DNA from 2 places in the Bacillus smithii genome. Region 1 is predicted to be linked to the other one. Evidence: predicted binding sites of a transcription regulator. Region 1 holds the regulator's gene; the other holds the start of a gene.
The links. Region 1 encodes LexA, which represses DNA repair genes until DNA is damaged. Its sites were predicted from a motif close to CGAACATATGTTCG; they were not measured.
Positions count from the first base shown of each region.

Region 2: the regulator LexA is predicted to act here: its motif matches at 1,394-1,407, upstream of BSM4216_RS10015 (Y-family DNA polymerase).

Region 1 is NZ_CP012024.1:1,723,674-1,726,878, reverse strand. It holds TPP riboswitch at 1-61, shown strand, start outside; gene BSM4216_RS17245 (transposase) at 228-728, opposite strand; gene BSM4216_RS17240 (ISL3 family transposase) at 742-1,398, opposite strand; gene lexA (transcriptional repressor LexA) at 1,633-2,253, opposite strand; gene yneA (cell division suppressor protein YneA) at 2,410-2,724, shown strand; gene BSM4216_RS08115 (YneB family resolvase-like protein) at 2,740-3,205, shown strand, end outside.
Region 2 is NZ_CP012024.1:2,130,815-2,134,019, forward strand. It holds gene BSM4216_RS10010 (YolD-like family protein) at 1-97, opposite strand, end outside; gene BSM4216_RS10015 (Y-family DNA polymerase) at 113-1,369, opposite strand; gene BSM4216_RS16365 (YqzH family protein) at 1,550-1,726, shown strand; gene BSM4216_RS10020 (SDR family NAD(P)-dependent oxidoreductase) at 1,829-2,623, opposite strand; T-box leader at 2,882-3,094, shown strand; gene proC (pyrroline-5-carboxylate reductase) at 3,157-3,205, shown strand, end outside.

The sequences.
Region 1 (3,205 bases):
TTCTTAACCCTCAGGACCTGATCTGGTTCATACCAGCGTGGGGAAGTTAGTATTTTAAGATGAAAACCTATTTTTGCGGATGCTTCATACTAACATTTCCCGGGTCTGCCATAAAGGCCCGGGTTTTTCATGCTGTGGGTGGACTCTAGATTTTGTCCTTTTTAAACTATGGCTCTATGTCAATTGTTGGGGTACACTTATCGAAGTGCCCCTTTTTTTGTAGTTGACTAGATGAGTGAACATAAAGCTTTATTTCTTAGTCTCTTAAAGTTCCGAATGCCATATGACATTCGTTTGATGACTTTTATCTTGTTGTTGATCCCCTCAATAAATCCATTCGTGTAAGGGAAGAGAAAGGAATTTAAGATCTCCTTTTCCCAGTTTTTGAATGTTCTTTTCATGTATTGATATTCTTCGAGTCCCGATTCCTCTATGACCTTATAGAGGTGCTCAAGGTTTCTTTTGGCGTTTGTTTTGTCACTTTCCTTCAGCCACTTATGGAAGGTCTCTTTTACGATATAGGCCTTCTTTAAGTCAAGGGCCAGTGAAAAGAAATAGTTCAGCTGTTCCATTTCATCTGCATTCAAATGGGCATGTGGCTTATGAAGCAGATAACGCAACTTCTTCATGGATTTACGATCCTTCTCTTGAAAGTTTTTCTGGACTCTCTTCCTTACCCGTTCCAATGCCCATACATTATGCCGAACATAATGGAATCGATCGACCACCAGAATCGGTTTATCAAAACTTTTCAAAGCGAGCGTCTTGTAGGGCTGCCCACATATCCATGACCACCATCTGTACTTTCTCCCTTGGAAGTGTACGGAAGTATTCCTTTAGGGTGGATAGATTCCTGTTAGGAATGATATCGTAAACCCTTCGGTTTACAGGATCGCCAATGATACATTGGTACTTGCCCGTTTCAGAAGTCCCTTTCAATTCATCAATGGCCAGAACTTTCGGGAGGGCCTTATTGTCATAGGAATAGTACTTGTCAAAGAGCCGAATGACGGTGGAATGCCCAAGTCCTGTTTCCTTGGCAACCTGCTTAAAGTTATACTCCCTCACTTTAACCAAAAGAGCTTGGAGGAGTCGTTTCGTGTGGCGCTGGTAACGCTCTAGAAAAGAATAGGGTTCGTAGAACCGTTTTCCACAGGACTTACATCTGTATCGGCGCTTTCTCAAGATGAGAAAACAATATTTTTCAAAGACCTTTACATCACGAATCTTTTGAATTCGATCATCATGGACAGAGGAAGTTTCCTTCTGACAGCAGGGGCATTTTTGAACTTTTACAGGCGTTTGAATATGGATTTCAAAGTGAGTGATTTGATCCTCTACATGAGTGATTTCAACATCTTCTAACCCAAGCAGTTTTGTGATAAAATGAGAATGCATTTACGAAATCTCCTTTTTGATGTAGTCGCCAACTATCATTTTAAAGGGAGATCTTCGTAAGTGCTTTTATTTTGCCTGAAAAGTCTCTTAACCCCAACATTTAGTATAGAACCAAAGAAAAAAGCGTTCATCTTCAGGCGATGAGCGCTTTTTTCCGTAATGCGTCATAACGTATTGCAACTGTACATATATAAGAAAGTAAGACAAGCTTTTTCCGTTTATGGTATACATCCATTAATGAATTTCTCTGTAAATTCCAATCACTTTTCCAAGAATTTTCACATCACGCAAAATGATTGGTTCCATTGATGAGTTTTCAGGCTGAAGCCTTATGTAATCTTTTTCTTTAAAAAATCTTTTGACAGTGGCTTCATTTTCGTCTGTCATAGCGACAACAATTTCCCCATTTAGTGCGGATTGCTGTTGGCGGACGATGACGTAGTCTCCATCAAGAATTCCAGCTTCAATCATGCTGTCACCCATAACTTCCAGCATAAATATCTGTTCATCGCTGGGTGCCAGCCTCTCTGGAAGAGGAAAATATTCTTCAATATTTTCAATGGCCGTAATGGGAATCCCGGCTGTTACTTTTCCAACAATTGGTACATTGATCACATTTTGGCGCGGAATGATATCATCTTCGGCATCGAGTATTTCAATCGCTCTAGGCTTTGTAGGGTCTCTTCTAATCAACCCTTTTTTCTCAAGACGCGCCAAATGGCCATGGACAGTCGAACTGGAAGCTAGCCCTACTGCTTCGCCAATTTCACGCACAGATGGTGGATATCCTTTCGTTTTCACTTCGTTCTTAATAAAATCAAGGATTTCTTGTTGCCTCTTTGATAACTTAGTCATTTTAAGGCAGCCCCCCCGTATCTCTTTCTGTTAAAGGTATTATAGCATGCCAAGAGTTGGAATACAAACATAAGTTCGAAAAAAGAGTTGACTCAAACAAATGTTCGTATTACAATTTTTCGTAAAAGAACAAACATTCGTTCGGAGGTAATTTTTATGATAAAATGGGTGTGGAAAAACTACCGTTTCGCCATCATTTTAGTGATTGTTTCCGTTCTGTCCGGTTTATTTATCATCGGTCAAATGACAAAGGAGCCAAATTATCAGAAAATCGTAGTGCATGAAGGAGATTCGTTATGGTCGATCGCCATGAAATATGGGGACCATCACAACATGGATTATAATGAATTTGTCAAATGGGTGGAACAGAAGAATCATCTTGCCAGCCCTGTCATTAAGCCAGGTGATAAAATTATTATTCCGGTTACAGCCGTGAATAAAAAACATCAAGTTGCTTATAAAGAGGAGTGATGAAACACGAAGGCCATTATCTATTGCCGAGTGAGCACGACAAAAGAAACTCAGGAAACATCATTGGAAAGGCAAGAAGAGGAACTTCGACGGCTCGCTTCAGAGTTTGGATTTGAACTGGCAGCTGTTATTCGTGACCAAGCAAGCGGTTATGATTTGGATCGTCCCGGCGTGCTGGAGATGTTAGATATGTTAAAAGACAAAAAAGCTGGCGCAGTATTGATTCAAGATGAAACTAGAATTGGAAGAGGCAATGCCAAAATTGCTCTTTTGCATTGCATTTATAAAGAAGGGGCTAAAGTTTTTAGCATATCTGACAAAGGAGAACTTCAGCTTTCAGAGTCGGATTCGATGGTTCTTAAAATCGTAAGCATGGTGGAAGAATATCAGCGAAAAATACATAATCTAAAAATCAAAAGAGGAATGATAAGAGCAGTTGAAAAGGGATATCGGCCTGAAAAGAATTTAAAAGGATCCGGAA
Region 2 (3,205 bases), 410 kb from region 1:
GTTCCGCTTGATCTTCTTTTACCCATTGGCGCAGCATTTCCACATGTTCAGGAAGCATCATGGATGTCCATTTTATATTTCCTCTGTCCTTGATCATGACAACCCCTTCTTTCTATATTTTGTGTCCGCCCATTAATCGAGCGCGCCTTCTTGATGTTCCTGCTTTGGTATAAGAAACGGCCCTAAGCAAAATATGGGATCCGTATTTCCGACGCAAGCGGTCGACGACATAGCCCAGCTGTTTTTGTCGCCAACGATTTGGTTCAAATAAACTTAATTGTAATTCGCCGTCATCGGACAAATGAGAGAGTGAAACAGAAATTTGCCTTACGGTCTGGCCGTTGTAATGTTCGCGGAATAATGCCAAGCACGTTTCGTACAGTTCCATTGTGGAATTCGTCGGCTCTTCCCTCGTCCGGGAACGGGCAAAGCCTCCTCCGTTTTCTTTATGGCTAAACCCAATGCTAAGACTGATCGTTTTTCCGACTTTTTTATGTTCCCTTGCTCTTCTGGCTACTTCTTCACACATCTCCAACAATACGTGTTGAATGTCTTCTTCTCTTGTATAATCTTTCAGCAAAATTTGACTGTTTCCGAAACTTTTCTGATTTTCAGAAACAAGAGCGCCAATATGGGACAAATCAATTCCCCAAGCATGGTAGTAAAGCTGAACTCCCATGATGCCAAATTTGGCTTTCAGTACATCTAATGGGTAGTTCGCCAGCTGTCCGACCGTAAAGATGCCCATGCGATTGAGCGTTTTCTCCAGTCGTTTTCCGATTCCCCACATACTGCTCAAAGGAGAAACCGGCCACAATTTTTCGGGAACATCCTCATATGTCCATCTGGCAATTCCCGTTTTTTTCGCTTCCAAATCCAAAGCCAGCTTTGACAAAAGCATATTGGATCCGATTCCAATCGCAGCAGGCAATTGAAACTCCCTTTCAAGATCATCCTTTATTTTTCTGGCGATCGTCTCGCTGTCTCCCCACAAATGAAAAGCTCCATCCACTTTTACAAAACTTTCGTCCACGCTATACGTTTGAATGGATTCTTTCGGAACGTATCGATTAAAGACTTTCGTAATTTCCGTTGAAATGCGTAAATACGTTTCCATATTCGGCTCAACCAGCACAATCCTCGGATCATCCGGAATTTCAAACAACCTGGAACCGGTGCGGATGCCAAATTCTTTTTTCAGTTTTGGAGAAGCAGCCAGAACGAGGCTTCCCTTCCTTTCTTTATCGCTAATGACCGCCAAGTAGCACTCCAGCGGATTCAAGCCGTGCATGACAGCCGCACAGCTGGCATAGAAGCTTTTAATATCGATACAAAGAATATTTTCCTTTGGAAGCGCCAAATCATTCATTCGCTTTTGCCACCCCTTTGTTAGCGAACGTTTGTTCTAATATATTCTTTATTCTAGGGGAATATACGTTCTGCATCAATTTATTTTCAATGGAAAACCACTTAATAATTGCCAAATTCGGTTTATAATAATCAAAGGAATTGATCCGTCGGATACGGGATAAAGGCAGGTGATAGATAGATGGAAAAGATGATTATCCTTATGATTCAAAAAAAACTGCAGCAATATAAAAGTCCGGAATTGACCGATAAGGAACTGAAAGATCTTGCAAAAGAAGTGATGATCAGGCAGAAATCCGAGAAAGGAGAACTGCATGAAATCACGGAAGATGTGGTTTACGAATATATAACCAAGTAAAAAGCGATCCTCCCCTAATTCAAGAGGCTTTCAACCGCAATCCGCTTCTAATATTTTCAAAAAGAAAAAGGCAGCCCTTTCTAGAGCCAGCCTTTGAAGAAACTATTTTTTAAAAAATGCGTTTTTGCCAACCTTTTCTACAAGCCGAGGAAACAGCGTATAAAAAACGCTTCCGGCGTTCATCCATCTTGGAAGATTAATTTCGCGGGTATTCGTGAGCATGGCAGCCACCACTTTTTCGGCCACTTTTTCCGGCTTCAACATAAAGCGTTGGATATTTTGCACATAAGTGCCGGAACGATCAGCAATTTCAAAAAAGTTGGTCGCAATCGGCCCGGGGTTAACCGTTGTCACAAAGACGCCGTATGTAGAAAGCTCCATTCGCAAACTGTTGGAAAACCCTAGAACGGCATGTTTTGTCGCCGCGTAAATGCTCGATTTGGGCGTTGCGATTTTCCCGGCCTGAGAGGCGATGTTAACAATATGGCCGGAACGATTTTTTTGCATATGCTCAATCACCATTTGGGTACAGGAAATTAATCCGAGCACATTGACAGCAAACATCCTTTCAATGTCTCCCCATTTGGCAAGATGGGCTTCTTCAAAAATCCCGAAACCAGCATTATTGACTAAAACATCTATCTTTCCGGCCTCTGCAAAAATAGCCAAAAAAACCGCTTCAACATTTTCCCGTTCAGAGACGTCCAAAGAATGGATCCACACTTTATTGGAATAGCGGGATTCAAGAAAAGACTTCAGTTCCTCCAGCTTTTCTACCCGACGAGCAAGCAGCACAAGATTAGCCCCGCTTTCTGCCGCTTTGATCGCCATCTGTTCGCCGATCCCGCTTGAAGCGCCGGTTATCACCACGTTTTTTCCGTGAATCCGCGGATTCATAAAATACTTCACCTCCATAAGGAAATATGGCAGGATTGCTACCCATCATCATACCATTTTTCCGCTCAATAAAACACAAAATGTTTAGAATGTCTAAGGGCGTTGGAAACAACTTTTCATACATAATCATTGGCTGGGAACCGTGGCAAAAGTGCTGTTTTCTTCATTCAAAAGCGCTTCTAATCGTCAGTTTTTTCCGAAAATAGCCCTTGACAATGAGGTCTTTTTTTTGCATAATTTTGTAATAATCGTGTGGAGCAAAAAGCAATGAATAAGGCCAGTAAATAGAAAATGATGTAAGAGAGTGAAGCTCCTGGGCTGCGAAGCTTCATCATCCTCTTTTCTATTGAACCTACCTTATGAGCTGTCAAGATACTTGACCGTTTATCCCGCGTTAACGGAAACGAGCGTGCAAATGATTCCATTTGCAAATAAAGGTGGTACCACGGAAGATTCCCTTTCGTCCTTTTAAAGGATGAAAGGTTTTTTTATTTGAAATAGAAAAAAGCAAAAAATATTCCCATCATCTGCTCTTGACTAAAAACGTTCTAAAGGAGGAAAACAACATGAAAGTCGTCTTTA